Regions from separate parts of the Streptomyces vietnamensis genome, predicted to be linked through region 3. Evidence: riboswitches for the same ligand, from Rfam matches in the RefSeq annotation. Region 3 holds a riboswitch; each other region holds the start of a gene.
The links. Region 3 has a riboswitch for cyclic di-AMP ahead of SVTN_RS28220 (M23 family metallopeptidase). Riboswitches for the same ligand answer to the same signal wherever they lie in the genome.
Positions count from the first base shown of each region.

Region 1: it holds a riboswitch for cyclic di-AMP, as region 3 does, so the genes downstream of both, SVTN_RS31655 (M23 family metallopeptidase) here and SVTN_RS28220 (M23 family metallopeptidase) in region 3, are expected to answer to the same signal.
Region 2: it holds a riboswitch for cyclic di-AMP, as region 3 does, so the genes downstream of both, SVTN_RS20205 (M23 family metallopeptidase) here and SVTN_RS28220 (M23 family metallopeptidase) in region 3, are expected to answer to the same signal.
Region 4: it holds a riboswitch for cyclic di-AMP, as region 3 does, so the genes downstream of both, SVTN_RS15125 (LysM peptidoglycan-binding domain-containing protein) here and SVTN_RS28220 (M23 family metallopeptidase) in region 3, are expected to answer to the same signal.

Region 1 covers NZ_CP010407.1:7,029,686-7,034,243, reverse strand. Annotated here, with positions in the region: gene SVTN_RS31665 (STM4011 family radical SAM protein) at 1-755, shown strand, start outside; gene SVTN_RS31660 (SGNH/GDSL hydrolase family protein) at 742-1,536, opposite strand; gene SVTN_RS31655 (M23 family metallopeptidase) at 1,700-2,644, opposite strand; cyclic di-AMP (ydaO/yuaA leader) riboswitch at 2,647-2,805, opposite strand; gene SVTN_RS31650 (tyrosine-protein phosphatase) at 3,179-4,000, shown strand; gene SVTN_RS44870 (DUF6126 family protein) at 4,004-4,159, opposite strand; gene SVTN_RS31645 (helix-turn-helix domain-containing protein) at 4,193-4,558, opposite strand, start outside.
Region 2 covers NZ_CP010407.1:4,501,648-4,506,205, reverse strand. Annotated here, with positions in the region: gene SVTN_RS20210 (aldo/keto reductase) at 1-351, opposite strand, end outside; gene SVTN_RS20205 (M23 family metallopeptidase) at 398-1,495, opposite strand; cyclic di-AMP (ydaO/yuaA leader) riboswitch at 1,507-1,653, opposite strand; gene SVTN_RS20200 (PP2C family protein-serine/threonine phosphatase) at 1,866-3,077, opposite strand; gene SVTN_RS20195 (MFS transporter) at 3,286-4,488, opposite strand; gene SVTN_RS20190 (PLP-dependent cysteine synthase family protein) at 4,485-4,558, opposite strand, start outside.
Region 3 covers NZ_CP010407.1:6,279,087-6,283,644, reverse strand. Annotated here, with positions in the region: gene SVTN_RS28230 (HPr family phosphocarrier protein) at 13-294, shown strand; gene SVTN_RS28225 (GntR family transcriptional regulator) at 427-1,110, opposite strand; gene SVTN_RS28220 (M23 family metallopeptidase) at 1,305-2,078, opposite strand; cyclic di-AMP (ydaO/yuaA leader) riboswitch at 2,092-2,256, opposite strand; gene SVTN_RS28215 (M16 family metallopeptidase) at 2,456-3,823, opposite strand; gene SVTN_RS28210 (M16 family metallopeptidase) at 3,850-4,558, opposite strand, start outside.
Region 4 covers NZ_CP010407.1:3,423,097-3,427,654, forward strand. Annotated here, with positions in the region: gene eno (phosphopyruvate hydratase) at 1-1,269, opposite strand, end outside; gene SVTN_RS15125 (LysM peptidoglycan-binding domain-containing protein) at 1,581-2,306, opposite strand; cyclic di-AMP (ydaO/yuaA leader) riboswitch at 2,310-2,483, opposite strand; gene SVTN_RS15130 (transglycosylase family protein) at 2,742-3,785, opposite strand; gene SVTN_RS15135 (cytochrome P450 family protein) at 3,880-4,558, opposite strand, start outside.

The DNA of each region.
Region 1 (4,558 bases), 750 kb from region 3:
GGGCCGCGCTCGAACGGTTCACCGGCTGGGCCGCCGCGCAGACCGGGGACCGGCTGCGGATCCTGTTCACCCCGTGGGGCGAGGGCCTGGTGCGCTCCTGGTACCGGCGGGCGCTTGTCGAGCTGTCGCGGCTGCCGCACGTGGAGCGGGTGGCGATCCAGACCAATCTGAGCTGCCGGACGGAGTGGCTGGCCGAGGCGGACCCGGAGAGCGTGGCGCTCTGGTGCACGTACCACCCGGGGCAGACACCGTACGAGCGGTTCCTCGGGAAGTGCCGGGAGCTCGCCCGTCAGAACGTCCGGTACAGCGTCGGCGTGGTCGGCCTTCCCGAGCACCGGGAGGACGCCCGCCGGCTGCGGGCCGCGCTGCCGCCGCACGTCTACCTCTGGGTGAACGCGGCCGAGGGGCACACGTACACCGACGCGGAGGCAGAGGGCTGGACGGAGCTCGACCCGCTCTTCCCGTACAGCCGGCATCCGCACCGCTCGGCGGGGCTGCCCTGCCGCACCGGGGAGTCGGTGATCTCGGTGGACGGCGAGGGGACGGTGCGGCGCTGCCACTTCGTCAGGGCCGAGCTCGGGAACCTGTACGACGGCTCGTACCGTGCCGCCCTGCGTCCCCGCGCCTGCCCCCTCGCCGTCTGCGACTGCCACATCGGCTACGTCCACCTGGAGACGCTGCCGCTGTACGACGTGTTCGCCGGCGGGGTCCTGGAGCGGATCCCCGCCGCCGTGCCGCCTGCTACAGGGGCATGAGGTCGGGGCGCTTGGCCTCGACGTGGTCGCCCGAGCTCTCGCCGCGCAGCCGGCGCCCGATCCAGGGCACCAGGTACTCCCGGGCCCAGTGGATGTCGTCGCGGCGCACTTCGAGCGTGCCGCGCGGCGGCTCCGGCGGCCAGGGCTGGTCCGGGTCGGCGGGCACCGGCATGCCGAGGACCTGGGCGGCGCGCAGGGCGACGCGGGTGTGGCCCTCGGGCGAGAGGTGCAGCCGGTCGTCGTCCCAGGCGCGCCGGTCCTGCACGGACTTCAGCGACCACAGGTCGAGGACCGGGCAGCCGTAGCGGTCCGCGATGGCCCGGACGTGCCCGTTGTAGGTGGCGATCTTGCCGCGCAGGTGCTTGAGGAGCGTCACGTCGCGGGTGTCGAAGCCGGTGGTCACCATGACGGTGCCGACGGCGGAGGTGAGGTCGGCGACGGCGCGCTCGAAGCGCTCGGCCACGTCGTCCGGGTCCGTCCCGGGGCGGATGATGTCGTTGCCGCCCGCGCAGAAGGTCACCAGGTCGGGGGCGAGTTCCTTCGCCCGGGGGACCTGTTCCGCCACGATCTGGTCGAGGAGGCGCCCGCGTACGGCCAGGTTGGCGTAGCGGAAGTCGTCGTGCTCCGGCAGCTGGTCGGCGAGCAGGACCGCGAAGCGGTCCGCCCAGCCGACGTACGTCCCGTCGGGCCCGGGGTCTCCGACGCCCTCGGTGAAGCTGTCACCGATCGCCGTGTACGACCCGAATGCGTTCTTGTCTGTTGATCTCGAATCGTCTGCCACGGGAGCACATTTTTCCCCTTCGGGTGTGACCTACGCGACCGTAAGGAGGGGTTGACGCCTGGTGACATATGCCACCGATAAAGATTCCGCCAAGCCGGAATACGCCGGAAGTCCGGCACTCGCGTGCCGGACTTCCGGATGACGAAGGCGTACTGACGTGGCGTCAGATGCTCACGCCGTGCGACCGCAGCGCGGCCAGCGGGTCGATGTCGGAGCCGTACTCCGGCCCGGTGCGCATCTCGAAGTGCAGGTGCGGACCGGTGACGTTGCCGGTCGCGCCGGAGAGGCCGATCTGCTCGCCGCCGGTGACGGTCTGGCCGGCGGAGACGGAGATCGAGGACAGGTGGGCGTACTGCGAGAAGGTGCCGTCGGCGTGCTGGATGACGACCTGGTTGCCGTACGCGCCGCCGTCGCCGGCGGAGTAGACGGTGCCGGGGCCGACCGCGTGGACGGGGGTGCCGGTGGAGGCGATGAAGTCGACACCGGTGTGGTAGCCGGAGGACCACATGGAGCCGGCCTGGTGGTACGGGGTCGACATGCCGGCGCCGGCGATCGGGGCGACCCAGCCGGAGGAGGAGGTCGTACCGGCCGACGAGGAGGACGCCGAGGAGGAGGTGGTCGCGGCGGCCGGGGCCGGGGCCGGGGCCGAGGCGCGCTCGCTGCTGCGGGAGGCGCGGGGGGCCTCGTCGCCGTTCTTGCCGGAGTTCCACGTGCTCTTGTGCGCGGCCTTGGCGGTGCCCTTCGCGCCGAGGGTGAGCTTCATGCCGGGCATGATCAGCGAGGGGTTGTCGCCGATGACCTGGCGGTTGTCCTGGTAGAGCTTGTGCCAGCCGCCGGCGACGTGGTGCTCGGCGGCGATCTTCGACAGGTAGTCGCCGCGGACGACGGAGTACGTCTTCGGCGCGGCCTTCTGCTGGGCGGCGGGCGCGGCCTTCACCTGGGCGACGGCGTGGGCGGGAGCGGCGGCCGGGGCGGCCTGCTCGGCGGCGTGGGCGCCGGTGGCTCCGAGGAGCGGGAGGGCGACGACGGCGCCACCGGTACCGGCGGCGGCGAGGCCACGGGTCAGACGGTTGGACTTGGCACGGCGGTGCTTACCCTTTGCGGGCATGGCGAATTCCTCTCCGGCGCCTGCGAGGTGAGCTGTCGGGTTCGGACTGGAGATGTCCGGCCGCGTTCTCACGCGACTTAACCCCGAGCCGTCCTTCTTCGAAGGGATCGGCGTACTTACCTGGGTCCCCCGCTCCTGCCTCGTACGGGTGGGTTCGAATTCCGGTCGGTGGCAGGATTCGGCGGTCCGTCCGGATTGAGCGCGACGCTAGACGAGTGGGGTCGGCGCGAACAAGCCACGGTTTTCAAGTGATCTGGGATTCAGTGATATCCGGCCGGAATTCCGGTCACCCTCCGTGGATGACGGCCCCTCGATCTCCTTTTCCCGGGGGGTATTTGGAAAAGACGATCAGGCACGGTCCGTCACGGTTATGACGCTGCTCACGCGCCGATCCCCATCTCCCCTGCAACCGGGGCGGGTTATACGGAATCCCCCAATACGGACAGATCACCCATTCCCGTCCGAGGGGGTGCGTGCCCGGCCTCCCACCCGAGATGATTGCCCCAGGAACCGATCGACAGAACAGGAGCAGCCGTGACGCAGCAGCTGCCGCAGGTCCCGCCCGCCGAAGCCGCCGAGCCCGAGCTGACCGAGGTCCGCAACTTCCGGGACGTGGGCGGCCTGCCGACGACGGACGGGCGCGCCGTCCGCCCCGGCCGCCTCTTCCGCAGCGGCCATCTCGCCCACGCGACGGAGGACGACGCCGCCTTCCTCGCCTCGCTCGGCCTGCACACCGTCTTCGACTTCCGCAACGAGTCGGACCGGAGGATCGAGGGCCCGGACGTCGAGCTGCCCGGCGTACGGAACGTGAACATACCCCTCAACGACCCGGCCGACGGCAAGGAGTTCTGGAAGCTGGTGCGCGACGGCGAGATCGCGCAGCTGCGGGAGGTCCTCGGCGACGGCAAGGCGGCCGCCCGGATGTCCGACTCGTACCGGAAGAACGTGCTGGAGCGGACCGAGGAGCACGGCCGGCTCCTCCACTCCATGGCGGAGGAGAGCATCCCGGCCCTGCTGCACTGCGCGGCCGGCAAGGACCGGGCCGGGGTCGCCATCGCGATCACCCTGCTCGCGGTCGGGGTCGAGCGGGAGGCGATCGAGGCCGACTACGTGAAGTCGAACGCCCCGCACCGCCGCTACAAGGTGCGCCGCAGCTCCACCTCCCCGGACGCGATGTCGCCCGAGGTGATGGAGCTGCTCAGTCCGCTCTTCGACGCGCGGGTGGAGTACCTGCGGGCCGCGTTCGAGACGATCGAGACGACCTGGGGCTCGGTGGACGCCTACTTCACCGAGGGCCTGAAGCTGGCCCCGGAGACCCGCGAGCGGCTGCGGGAGCGGCTGGTCACCGACGCCTGAGGCCTACTGGTTCTGCCCGCCCAGCATGAAGAGCAGGTAGAGGAAGCCGGCGAAGAGGTGGCCGGCGATCAGATAGGCGAAGAGGCGGAGCACGAGCCCCTTGGGGAACTTGCCTTCACCGCGCTCTTCGCCGGTGACCGCTACGGACTTCTCGGACATGTCGGTCCTTTCCTGAAGAATCTTCATGGAACGTCAGCGCCGGTGCGGGGTCCCGTCACCGAGGCACAGCTCGGCGACGGGGCTCTGCATCAGGGTGTGGACGAAGAGCAGCTCGGCCCCGCCGGGCGTGGCGGCGCCGATCCGGTGCGGGGTCAGCGAGTCGAAGTGCGCGCTGTCCCCGGGATCGAGGACGTGGACGGCCTCGCCGAGCGCGAGCCGCACCCGGCCCTCCAGGACGTGGATCCACTCTTCGCCGGGGTGGACGCGCACGATGTCGGCCCGGGTGGCGTACGGCACGTGGACCCGCAGGCACTGGAGGGCGCGCCCGGCGCCGCCCGCCTGGCGGTAGATCCAGCCGTCGGCCTCGACGGGTTCGGAGCGGTCGGCCCGGACGACGGG
Region 2 (4,558 bases), 1.8 Mb from region 3:
GTCGGTGCCGAGGCGGCGGAGGGACTCCTCCGCGCCCGCCTTGATGGTGGTGGCGGACAGGCCCTTGAACCGGGGGTGGGCGCCGACCTTGGTGGCGACGACGATGTCGGAGCGGTTGCCCCGGGAGGCGAGCCAGCGGCCGATGACGGTCTCGGACTCGCCGCCCTCGTTGCCCTCGGCCCAGGCGGAGTAGACGTCGGCGGAGTCGACGAAGTTGCCGCCGGCGGCGGCGTAGGCGTCGAGGACGGCGAAGGACTGCGCCTCGTCGGCGGTCCAGCCGAAGACGTTGCCGCCGAGTGCCACGGGGAAGACGTGCAGATCGGAGCTGCCCAGCGGGCGGAGAGAGGTCATGTGTGGATCAACCCTCCCCGCCGCCGGGCCTATTCCGTGCGGGTTCTCAGGGGTTCAGGCCCTTGGACTGGAGCCAGGCCATCGGGTCGATGCCGGAGCCGCCGGGGGTGTGGACCTCCATGTGGAGGTGGGCGCCGGTGACGTTGCCGGTGGCGCCGACGCGGCCGATGGTCTCGCCGGTGGACACGGTCTGGCCGGCGCCGACCAGCATGGACGAGAGGTGGCAGTACCAGACCTCGGTGCCGTCCTCCAGCTCCAGGACGATCCGGTAGCCGTAGGAGCCGGACCAGCCCGCGGACTTGACGGTGGCGCCGTGGACCGCCTTGAGCGGGGTGCCCGTGGGGGCGGCGAAGTCGAGGCCGGTGTGGTAGCCGGAGGACCACATCGATCCGGACTGCATGTAGGTGGCGGTGAGGGTGTACGAGGAGACCGGCAGCGAGTAGCCGGCGGCGAGCTGGGCGAGGCGCGCGGCCTCGGCCGCCTTGGCCTCGGCCTCCGCCTTCGCCTTGGCCTCCGCTTCGGCCTTCGCCTTGGCTTCCGCCTCGGCCTTCGCCTTCGCGTCGGCGGCCGCCTTCTCCGCGGCGGCTTCCTTGGCCTCGGCCTCCGCGGCGGCCTTCTCGGCCGCCGCCTTCTCCGCCGCGGCCTTCTCGGCGGCGTCGGCGGAGGCCTGCTGCTGCTCGGCCTGCTGGAGGATGCGGGCGCGCAGGGCCTCGCCCGCGGCGGGGGCGGTGGTCTGCTCGTCGGCCGCGGTGGTGTAGGTGGCGGCGGTGAGCGGGTTGGCGGCGGCGGCCGTGGTGACGGGCGCGCTCTCCTCCTCGGGGAGGAGGTCGCCGACGCCGGGGAGGTCGTGGGCGTCCGGCAGGTTCAGGTCCGGGAGGTCCGGCAGCGATATGGCGACCGGCGGCTTGTCCTGCGCGGTGGCGAGGCCGCCCGCGCCGACGGCCGCGATCACGCCGACGCCGAGGACGGTGGAGGAGCGGGCGAAGTTGGAGCGCTGCTTGACGACCCGGTGCCGGCCGCCGGAGCGGCTCTCGGCGCGGAGGGAGCCCTCGGTGGGGTTCCACTCGGTGTCCGGGGCGGAAAGACCCGCACCGCCACCGAAGGCATCGAAGGGGGCTTCGGGTGCGGGGGTGTTGGACGCCACGGAGGCGCGCTCCTTTCCTTCCTTCTCGCCTACCGGGTTAGCTGACGGGTTCGGAGCAGGAAGGTCTCCTACGGGCCCCTCCGTACGAGACGAAGGCGTCCGATTCACCCCAATTGGTGGTTCCCCGGTTCCTTTTCAGGATTCGGCGCGTGCGCACGGTGCCGCCTCTTGCGACGGCTGGGACGACCGCGCTGCGTTATCGAACGTTAATAGACAGGGGGTCCCGATTCCAAGCCGTCGCTCTTGATCATTCATTGAATTGAGGGAGTATCGCCCGAGTTGAGCCCCCTTCAGAAAGGCGTAAGGGGAGGGTGGTGAAACCCTTGCGATCTGACGTTATGTCAATTGTTATCGCAGTGACACCCCTCGACTACGCCCGGTGACCGGACCCGCCCGGCGGCACCACCGGCATCGTCCGGCGCCGCTCGGGCTGCCCCGTCGCCGGGCGGCTCACCGCGAGCAGCGCCATGTCGTCCGTCGACCCGCCGCCCGTGTGGAGCCGTACGTCGTCCACGAGCGCGTCGAGCAGCTCCTCGGGTCCCGGGAAGATCCGCCCGGCGAGCCGCGCCGCCGGATCGTAGAAGACGCCCTGCGCGTTCCGCGCCTCCGAGAGGCCGTCCGTGTAGAAGAGCAGCGTCGCGCCGGCCGGGAACGGCCGCGCCTCGCCCCGGTCCGGCCACATCGCCAGCTCCCCCATGCCGAGCGGCAGCGCCGCCTCGCCCGGCTCCAGCGGCTCCACGCGCCCGTCCGCGTACAGCATCAGCGGCGGCGGGTGCCCGCGGTTGACGACCCGTACGAAACCGTCGAAGGTCCCGCTGCCGTCGCCGCGCGGGATCTCGGCCAGGACGGCCGTGGTGAACCCCTCGAAGGAGTCGAGGTCGTCCCGGCGAGTGCCCTCCCGGGCCAGGGCGCGTTCGAGGCGCTGCGCCACGCCCTCCAGGGTCCGCTCCTGCTCGGCCGCCTCCCGGAAGGCGCCGATGACGACGGCGACGGCCTCGACCGCCTCCAGCCCCTTGCCGCGGACGTCCCCGACCACCAGCCGCACCCCGTGCGGGGTGTCCTGGACGGCGAACAGGTCGCCGCCGATGAACGCGTCGGCCTGCGCCGCCTCGTACCGCGCCGCGCACTGCAGCCCCCCGATCCGCTCGGCGGGCATCGGTAGCACCGCCTTCTGCGCGGTCTCCGCGATGACCCGCGCCGAGGCGAGCCGTTCGCCGCTGCGGCGCACGACCCGGTTGATGAGGAGGGCGAGCGCGGAGACCGTGAGGACGGTCATGCTCTCGGTGAAGGCCGCGATCTCGTCGATGGTGCCGTTGTAGGCGTGCAGCCCGACGGAGGCGAGGACGGCGGCGATCCCGGTGATCAGGGTCGTGAGCGTGGAGAAGAAGGGCGCGGCGATCAGCGGGGCGGCGGAGAAGAGCGGCGCCGCCGTGTACTCGGGCGGGGTCGCCACGTCGAAGACGACACCGCCCACGATGACCAGCGGGGGCAGGGCGCGGATGAACCGCCGGGCGCCGCCGTACTCGGGGCGTCCCTCACCGCCCCGCCGCCCTCCGCCCGCCGCTCCTAGGGGGTGCCCCACCTGTGCTCTCCTGCCCGGTCCGACCGGCCGCGGTCCGCACCGCGCCCTCCCAGGGTGGCCGCCGCCGGACGGGGCGGCGACTCCCATGGGGCCGAGTGGCGTACGGGCCCGGCCGGCCGCCCCCACCCTCGTACGAGGCCGGCGCCCCACCCCGTACGAGAGTCGGCGCCCCACCCCGTACGAGGCCGGCGCCCCACCCCCGTACGGGTCAGTCGGCCGCCAGGCGCCCGCCCCGGCCGAGCAGTGCCATCGCCGCCGCGCACCCCACGCCCACCCCGCACAGCACCAGCCACGGCGTCGCCGACCAGCCGGTGACGTCGAGGAGCGCGCCCGTCCCCAGGTTCCCGAGGGTGATCCCGATCCCGCACACGGTGTTGTAGAGCCCGTAGTGGGTGGCCACCCAGCGCCCCCGGGACAGGGCGACGACCGTGTCCATCTCGTACGGGTAGAGCACCGCGTTCGCGACGGCCAGGACCGCCGCACACAGGAGCAGCCCCACCGGGCCGCGCCCCAGGGCGGCCGGGACCAGGAAGGCCCCGCCCATCAGGGCGAGCCCGAGGACGAGGCACCGCTCCCGGTCGAGCCGGCGCTTGCACCAGGCCGTGATCCGCAGCTGCCCGGCGAGCGCGACGAGCGCCGAGACGACGAACAGCGCGGTCGTCACGCCCGTGCCGCCCGCCGCGAGCGGCAGCGCCAGATAGACCTGGAAGGACAGCACGTACGAGCCGGTCATGGCGAGCGAGAAGAGCCAGAAGGTGCGGTGCGCGAGCACGGTGCGGAACTGCCCCCGCTGCTCCCGTGGCGCCTCGGAGACCCGTACGGGCAGATGCCGGAGCTGTACGAGGGTCAGGCCGGCGAACAGCACGGCGGCGACCACGCACGTCAGCCGGAACGACACCCCCGTCAGGGCCACCCCGACGAGCGGCCCGAGCAGGATGCCCGCCTGGTAGTACGCGTTGAACAGCGCGAAGGCCTGGACGCGCCGCTCCTCCCCCGCCTCCGCCGCCAGGTACGCCCGCACCGCCGGGTTGAACAGCGCCCCCGCGAGGCCCGTCGCGAGCGAGGCGGCGATCAGCATCGGCAGCGACTGCGCGAAGGCGAGCGCCCCGAAGCCGACCGTCCGCAGGGCGCAGCCGGCCACGATGAGCGGCTTGAAGCCGAGCCGGTCGGCGAGCGCCCCGCCGACGAGGAACATGCCCTGCTGGGAGAGGTTCCGGGCGCCGAGGACGAGGCCCACGGCCCAGGCGGCCATGCCGAGCCCGTCCGCGAGGTGCGCGGCCAGGTACGGCATGAGCATGTAGAAGCCGAGGTTGATGGTGAGCTGGTTGAGGAAGAGGAGCCGCACGGCCGGTTCGAAGGTGCGGCTCTGCTTCCAGATGCCCCCCTTGGCGGGGGCCGTCGCCGTGGTCACTTGGCCCGCTCCAGGACTCGGCGGGTCCAGCCGCTGACGGTCTCGGCGGAGACGTACCCGGCGGGGTCCT
Region 3 (4,558 bases):
AAGGGCAACACCATGGCTGAGCGCCGCGTCAACGTCGGCTGGGCCGAGGGCCTGCACGCCCGCCCCGCGTCCATCTTCGTCCGTGCCGCCACGGCTTCCGGCGTGCCGGTGACGATCGCCAAGTCCGACGGCACCCCCGTGAACGCCGCCTCCATGCTCGCGGTGCTCGGCCTGGGCGCGCAGGGCGGCGAGGAGATCGTCCTCGCTTCGGAGGCCGACGGCGCCGAGGCCGCGCTCGACCGCCTGGCGAAGCTGGTCGCCGAGGGCCTGGACGAGCTCCCCGAGACCGTCTGACCCCGGCCCCTTCCTTCAAATGGCCGTGGCCGCCGGAATTCCGGCGGCCACGGCCATTTGCATGAACGGACCCATTTCCGGGCAGCACGAAAACCGCGACCGAATGCCTGTTCTTTGTATACGGTGGGCGCGTTAATTCCGGGCGCTCGTCGTGTTGACGGCATGTTGCGAAACCCTCACACGGCCTCGCTCCGGCCTTTTGAGCCGGTGCAGCGGCAGCGAGCGTTCCGCGTGCAGCGCGGTCAGCGACCTCGCCCGCTCGGCGTCGCCGCGCGCCACGGCGTCCACGATCGCGCCGTGCTCGGCCCAGGCCTCCACCGGCTGGGCGGGCTGCTCCACCACGTACGTCCAGGCGATCTTGTGCCGCAGTTGGGTGAGCAGCGCCGTCAGGGCCGGGCTCCCCGAGGCCTGCGCGAGCGTCTCGTGGAACCAGCCGCCGAGCGAGCTCAGGTCCTCGCCCTGACCGCGCCTGGCCCGCTCCTGCCCCAGCCTGACCAGGCCGCGCAGCACCTTGAGGTGCGCCTCGGTGCGCCGCTGCGCGGCCCGCGCGGCCCCCAGCGGTTCGAGCAGCGCCCGCATGTCGAGCAGGTCGGCCGCCTCCTGCTCGGTCGGCTCGGCGACATGGGCGCCCGCGTGGCGCCGGGTGACCACGAAGCCCTCGGACTCCAGGGTGCGCAGCGCCTCGCGGACCGGGACGCGGGAGACCCCGTACCGGCGGGCGAGTTGTTCCTCGGTCAGCCGGCTGCCCCGCTCGTACACGCCGGAGACGATGTCGTCCCGGATCGCCGTGCATACCGAGTGCGCGGGAATGCGCATGTCCGACCTCCGCCTTGGTCCGCGCGAGTCAATTCATCGGCGCCTGTTCTGCGCCCGATCTTCGACTCTATTGCAGCAGGCCGGAATTTCCGATGCCCCGGCGGAATCCATGGATATCTTTTGGTCAGCGAAAAGCCCCGGCTCAGTACGAGCCGGGGCTTTTGCGACGCGGTCCGGGGCCGGACCCAACGAGGTCAGACGACGTTGACGCCGCGGGCGCGGAGGTACGCGATCGGGTCGATGTCCGAGCCGTACTCGGGGCTGGTGCGCGCCTCGAAGTGGAGGTGGGGGCCGGTGGAGTTGCCGGTCGAGCCCGAGATGCCTATCTGCTGGCCCGGCTCGACGGTCTGGCCGACGTAGACCCCGATGGAGGAGAGGTGGCCGTACTGGGTGTACGTGCCGTCGTTCATCCGGATGACGATGTTGTTGCCGTACGCGCCGCCCCAGCCGGCCTCGACGACGGTGCCGGAGCCGACGGAGACGACCCGGGTGCCGTAGGCGGCGTGGAAGTCGATGCCGGAGTGGCTGCCGGAGGACCAGAGCGAGCCGCCGGTCTTGTAGCCGGTGGAGACGTACGAGCCGGCGACGGGGAGCTGGAAGGAGGCCAGGCGGCGGCGCTCGGCCTCGCGGGCGGCGCGCTCGCGCTCCAGCCGGACCTCCTTGGCGCGGGCCTCGGCCTTGCGCTTCGCCTCGGCCGCGGCCTTCGCCTTGGCGACGGCCTCGACGGCCTCCTGCTCCTGGGCGGCGGCCTGGGCGTTGATCCCGTCGACGAGGGATTCCTCGGCGATGACCTGGGTGAGGCCGGTGTCCTCGGCGGAGCGGTTGTCCGTGTCGGCGGCGAGCGCCGGGGAGGCGAGGGTTCCGATGACGCCGGTGGTGGCGAGCGTCGCGACGCCGGCGATGCCCACGCCGCGGCGCGCCATCCGGCTCGGAGCACGATGCTTCCCGGTGGCACGGGTGAACGCCATGTAGAGGCTGATCCTTTCCTTCCTTCTCGCCTACCGGGTTAGCTGACGGGTTCGGAGCAGGAAGGTCTCCTACGAGCCCCTCCGCACGAGACGAAGGCGCCCGATTCACCCCAGGGACTGCGTGTGGGTCCCCGGCTCCCCAGGCTCGCGCCTGACGGGGACTCGGCGATGACTGTCCGATGCCGCGGCTGCGGCACGTGCAACTGGCGAACAGCCGCACCGACGCTATGCGGATCGTCTTTCAATCACCAACCAGACACGCCTTTTGTAAGACATGCCACAGGGCAAACGATCACCTTGATCGCAATACGGACAAAGAGGAGGACCCCGACGAACTAGGCCGTCGGGGCCCTCCTGTTGTCGCCTCGGGGCCGGAATCAGCCCGTCACGACGGTCACTTCACCGATGCCGAGCGCGCGCACCGGCTCCGCGATCTGCGCCGCGTCGCCGACGAGGACGGTGACGAGCCGGTCCACCGGGAAGGCGCTGACCACGGCGGCCGTCGCCTCGACCGTGCCGGTCTCGGCCAGGCGCGCGTACAACTGGGCCTGGAAGTCGTCCGGGAGGTGCTGCTCCACCTGGTCGGCGAGCGTCCCGGCGACGGAGGCGGCCGTCTCGTACTTGAGGGGCGCCACGCCCACCAGGTTCTGCACGGCCGTCTCGCGCTCGGCGTCCGTGAGGCCCTCGGCGGCGAGGGTGCGCAGCACCTTCCACAGGTCCTCGAGGGCCGGGCCCGTGTTGGGGGTGTCGACGGATCCGCTGATGGCGAGCATCGCGGCGCCGTTCCCCTCGGCGTCCGAGCGGAGCACCTGGCCGAAGGCCCGCACGCCGTACGTGTAGCCCTTCTCCTCGCGCAGGACTCGGTCCAGACGCGAGGTCAGGGTGCCGCCGAGGCAGTACGTGCCGAGGACCTGGGCCGGCCAGACGCGGTCGTGCCGGTCGGGACCGATCCGGCCGATGAGCAGCTGCGTCTGCACGGCGCCGGGACGGTCCACGATGACGACCCGTCCGGTGTCGTCGGCGGTGATCGGCGGCATCGGGAGCGGCTCGGCCGGCTCGCCGGTCCAGGCGCCCAGCGTCTCGGCGAGGACCTTGTCGAGGTCGACGCCGGTCAGGTCGCCGACGACCACGGCTGTGGCCGTGCCGGGCCGGACGTACGCCTCGAAGAAGGCGCGCACGGCGGCGGCGTCGATCGCGGCGACGGTCTCCTCGGTGCCCTGGCGCGGCCGGGACATCCGGGACTCGGCCGGGAACAGCTCCTTGGAGAGCTGCTTGGCGGCGCGGCGGGCCGGGTTGGCCGTCTCGTGCGGGATCTCGTCGAGACGGTTGCGCACCAGGCGCTCGATCTCGGACTCGTCGAACGCCGGGGCGATCAGGGCCTCGGAGAGCAGGCCGAGCGCCTTGGGCAGCCGGGAGACCGGGACCTCGAGGGAGACCCGTACGCCCGGGTGGTCGGCGTGCGCGTCGAGCGTGGCGCCGCAGCGCTCCAGCTCGGCCGCGAACTCCTCGGCGCTGTGCTGGTCGGTGCCCTCGGAGAGCGCGCGGGCCATGATGGTGGCGACGCCGTCGAGACCGGCGGGCTCGGCGTCCAGCGGGGCCGGCAGGAAGATCTCCACGGCGACGACCTGCTGGCCGGGGCGGTGGCTGGTGAGCACGGTCAGACCGTTGTCCAGCTTTTCCCGGTCCGGGGCCGGGAAGGCCCACGGCTTCGCGGTGCCCGGCCGGGGCTGCGGGTGGAAGTCCATGCTCGTCAAAGACGCGGCGGCGTCGGTCACTGGTCCGCTCCCTCTTCGTGGTCGTCGCCGTCGGCGTTCTGCTCGGTCGCCAGGGGCTCGTAGACGAGCACCGCGCGGTTGTCGGGGCGCAGCTTGGCCGCGGCGACCTCCCGCACCTCCTCGGCGGTGATGTCCAGGACGCGGTCGACGGCGGTCAGGGCGAGCTGCGGGTCGCCGAACAGCACGGCGAACCGGCACAGTTCGTCCGCGCGGCCCGCGACCGTGCCGAGCCGGTCCAGCCACTCGCGCTCCAGCTGGGCCTGCGCGCGCTCCATCTCCTCGGGCGTGGGGCCCTCGGCGGCGAACCGGGCGAGCTCCTCGTCGACGGCCGCCTCGATCTGCGGGACCTCGACGCCACCGGAGGTCTTGACGTCCAGCCAGCCCAGCGAGGGCGCGCCGGCGAGCCGCAGCAGGCCGAAGCCGGCGGCGACGGCCGTACGGTCGCGGCGGACCAGGCGGTTGTGCAGGCGGGAGGACTCCCCGCCGCCCAGGACCGTCAGGGCCAGGTCGGCGGCGTCCGCCGCGCGCGTGCCGTCGTGCGGCAGCCGGTAGGCGGCCATCAGCGCACGCGCCGGGACCTCCTCCTCGACGACCTCGCGCAGCTGCTCGCCGATGACCTCGGGCAGGTCGCCGGGGCGCGGCTCGGGCTTGCCGTCGTGGGCGGGGATGGAGCCGAAGTACTTCTCGACCCAGGCGAGCGTCTGC
Region 4 (4,558 bases), 2.9 Mb from region 3:
GAAGGCGCTGCGGCCGGCGTAGACCGCGGCGTCGTCGAGGATCTCCTCGATGCGCAGGAGCTGGTTGTACTTGGCGACGCGCTCGGAGCGGGCCGGGGCGCCGGTCTTGATCTGGCCGCAGTTGGTGGCGACGGCGAGGTCGGCGATGGTGACGTCCTCGGTCTCGCCGGAGCGGTGGGACATCATGCACTTGAAGCCGTTGCGCTGGGCGAGCTCGACGGCGTCCAGGGTCTCGGTCAGCGAGCCGATCTGGTTGACCTTGACCAGGAGGGCGTTGGCGGTGCCCTCCTCGATGCCGCGGGCCAGGCGCTCCGGGTTGGTGACGAAGAGGTCGTCGCCGACGAGCTGGACCTTGGAGCCGAGCTTCTCGGTGATGACCTTCCAGCCGGCCCAGTCGTCCTCGAACAGCGGGTCCTCGATGGAGACGAGCGGGTACGCGGAGACGAGCTCCTCGTAGTACTCGGTCATCTCGGCGGCCGAGCGGGACTTGCCCTCGAACTCGTACTTGCCGTCCTTGTAGAACTCGGACGCGGCGACGTCGAGCGCGAGCGCGATGTCCTTGCCCGGGACGTAGCCGGCCTGCTTGATGGCCTCCAGGATGAGGTCGAGCGCCTCGCGGTTGGAGTCCAGGTTCGGGGCGAAGCCGCCCTCGTCGCCGAGGCCGGTGGAGAGGCCCTTGCCCTTCAGGACGGCCTTGAGGGTGTGGTAGACCTCGGTGCCCCAGCGGAGGGCCTCGGAGAAGGACTCCGCGCCGATCGGGGCGATCATGAACTCCTGGATGTCGACGTTGGAGTCGGCGTGCGACCCACCGTTGAGGATGTTCATCATCGGAACGGGCAGCAGGTGCGCGTTCGGGCCGCCCAGGTAGCGGAAGAGGGGGAGGTCGCTGGCCTCAGAGGCGGCGTGCGCGACGGCGAGGGAGACGCCGAGGATGGCGTTGGCGCCGAGCGAGCCCTTGTTCTCCGTGGCGTCCAGGTCGAACATGGCCTGGTCGATCAGGCGCTGCTCGGTGGCGTCGTAGCCGACGAGCTCCGGGCCGATCTGCTCGATGACGGCGAGGACGGCCTTCTCGACACCCTTGCCCTGGTAGCGGTTGGGGTCACCGTCGCGGAGCTCGATGGCCTCGAACGCACCGGTGGAGGCGCCGGACGGAACGGCAGCACGGCCGGTGCTGCCGTCGTCGAGGCCGACCTCGACCTCGACCGTGGGGTTGCCTCGGGAGTCCAGGATTTCCCGGGCTACGACGACGTCGATGGACGGCACGAGCATCTCCTTTTTGGGATGTGACGCTGGATGTGACGCAAGGTCGGTGCAGGGTCGCTTGGCCTTGCGACAAGAGCCTAACCGGCTCGGGGGCCGCAGCCGGCCGGGCGCCCGCCCCCTGGGACGAAAAAGGACCCAAGGGCATGCATCCCGGGACGAAGGCCCCCGTATCTACTGGACAGTAACCGTCAGGTCCCCCGAAACGGGGGAACCCCGGTCCGACGCGCACGGGGGAAGGGGCACGCCGGACCGGGGTGGTCACCGCGGGAGGGTCGTCGGGACCGCGTGAGCCGCCGGACTCACGCGGGCCGCCGGGCTCACTTCAGGTGGAGCTGCTGGCCCGGGTAGATGAGGTCGGCGTCCTCGACGACGTCCTTGTTCAGCTCGAAGAGCTTGGCCCAGCCGCCCTTGACGCCGTGCGCCTGGGCGATCTTGCTGAGGGTGTCGCCGGCGACGACCTTGTACTCGCCGTCACCCTTCTTGACCTTCTTGCCGGTCGGCGTGGTGACGGTCTTCGGGGCCTTGCGCTGCTCGCTGCGGGTGGTCGGCTCCTCGGCGCGACGCTCCTGCTGCTGGGGGGCGGCCTGCTGCTTCGGGGCGGCCTGCTGCGGGGCGGCCTGCTGGGGCTCGCTCTGCTGCGGGGCGGTCTCGGCGGCGCCACCGTCGTAGGAGGCACCGGAGAGGCCGACGCCGCAGCTCGGCCAGGCACCCTTGCCCTGGCCCGCGAGGACCTTCTCGGCGACGGCGATCTGCTGGGCCTTCGAGGCCAGGTCGGCGCGCGGGGCGTAGGCGGTGCCACCGAAGGCGGCCCAGGTGGAGTTGGTGAACTGCAGGCCGCCGTAGAAGCCGTTGCCGGTGTTGATGGACCAGTTGCCGCCGGACTCGCACTGGGCGACGGTGTCCCACTCGGCGGTGGTGGCGGCGGAGGCGGTGCCCGCGGTCAGCAGCGGGGCGGCGACGGCGACACCGGTGACGCCGACGAGCGTGGCGACCTGGGCGGCCTTGGAGGGACGACGGTGTTTGCCCTTGGCGGAAAACAGCATGGGGATTCTCCTCACCGACGCCTGTGAGGTGAGCTGTCGGGTTCGGGCCGGAAAGTTGCCCGGCCGCGCGTCCTAGCACGCGGCTTCACCCCAAGCCGGTCGTCGGCCGTCTGTCTCAACGGCCGGGCCCGGCACTTACCTTGGGTCCCCCACTCCTGCCTTCGGCGCTTGCGCGACGACTGTTCCCGGCGACCGACGGCAGGATTCGGCGTTTCGGTCGACGGGGCCCGCGGTGGCGAGCGGTGAAGACCGTAGACACAGACCCACCGGAAGTTCAAAGAGGCCCATTGCGGAAATATCGCCCCTGCTTGCCCTCCGGTGGGCGGTGTTTGCGCAGGTGAGAGGTGACGGAAGCAAAGTTTGCGGACGTGACACACCAGTTGGGGCGAAGAGACCCATGTCTCACTTGCCCAGAACCGGACATAAGCCCGCGAACTAACCGGCCGTCGTCGTCGAACCCTCCGTCAGGTCAAGGCTCTGACCAGGCAGGATGAGGTTCGGATCGACGCCCACCGTCTGCTTGTTGGCGTCGTAGAGGGCGGTCCAGCCTCCGGGGAGTTCGTTCTCCTCCGCAATGCCGGACAGGCTGTCGCCCGGCTTCACGGTGTACTCACCCGAAGTGCGCGGACTGTCCGTTGCGCCCGAATCCTTCGCTTCGTCAGTCACCGGCGTGCCGTCGACCTTTTCCGCAGGCTTGTCCGCACTTGACGCGTGTCGTCCGGATTCGGCCGAGCTGCCCGCCTTGCCGGATTCCTCCGGGGCGGCTTCGCCGCGGTGCTTGCCGGTACCGGGCGTGGCCGACGACACGTCACCCTTCGGCGCATCGGGCGAAACCGGCGTACCGGGCGTAACGGACGCGTCGGGTGTGACCGGGGTCGCCGGAGTGGTGGACGCGGCCGGGGTGGTCGGCGCGGCGGAGGCGGTGGAGGTCGCCGGCGCGCTCGGCGTGGCCGGCGTCACGGGGGTGGCGGGGGTCACGGGGGTGGCGGACGCGGTGGACCGCTCGGCCGCCGCGTCGGTCCCCGCGGTGCGGTTGGACTCGGGGAGGGGTCCCGTGGGGGCCGTCGGGACGGCGGTCGGGCCGGGGTTCACACCGGTGGCCTTTCCGTCGTTCTTCAGGCCGGCGATCGGCGCGCAGGTGGCCCACTCGTTGCTGCCCCGGTCGAGCGCCTTCTCGGCGACCGCGATCTGCTGGGCGCGGCTGGCGAGGTCGGGGCTGGGCGCGTACGCGAGGCCGCCGTTCCGCTCCCAGCTGTCCTGGGTGAACTGGAGGCCGCCGTACATCCCGTTGCCGAAGTTGGCGCTCCACTGGCCGCCGGACTCGCACTCGGCGACCCGGTCCCAGGTGGCCGCGTCGGCGGCGGAGGCGGATCCGGTGGCGAGCAGCGGCAGCGCCATGGCGGATCCGGTGACGCCCGCGGCGACGACGAGGGCGGGGGCCTGACGGGGGCGACGGTGTCGTCCGTTCCCGGAACGCATAGGAGGGCCTTTCGCGTGACGGCTGAGACTGCCGGGAAACGTAGCGGCATTCGAACGCCCGTCACAAGTCGATCGCCCCGCGATCACGTAAAGATCACATTCCTGATGGTTCGTCAGTAGCCAAGAGCGGTACGGAAGGGGAGAACTCCACCGGAAGCGTACGCAAACCACGCATGATGAGCCCGCCGCGCCACCGCAGTTCGGCCGGGTCCGCGGCAAGTCGCAGGTCCGGCAGGCGAGTCAGCAGGGTCGCGAGCGCCGTCTGCCCTTCGAGGCGGGCGAGCGGCGCGCCCAGGCAGTAGTGGATGCCGTGCCCGTACCCGAGGTGCTGGTTGTCGCGCCGGGCGAGGTCGAGGGTGTCGGGACCCTCGAACCGCTCCGGGTCCCGGTCGGCGGCGGCGAGCACCACGAGCACCGGGTCACCCGCCGGGATCTCCTGGCCGCCGATGGTCAGCGCCCGCGTCGCGTACCGCCAGGTCGCCATCTCCACGGGCCCGTCGTACCGCAGCAGCTCCTCGACGCCCGTCTCCAGGAGCCCGGTCTCCCCGGCGGCGAGCGAGGCCTGGAGCCGCGCGCGCTCCTCGGGGTGGCGCAGCAGCTGGTAGACGCCGTTGCCGATGAGGTTGACGGTCGTCTCGAAACCGGCGAAGAGAAGGATGAACGCCATCGCGGCGGCCTCGTTCTCGGTGAGGTGCTCGCCGTGGTCGGAGGCCTTGATGAGCCCCGAGATCAGGTCGTCCGCCCCTTCTTGCCGCAGGCCTTCACGCTTTCGG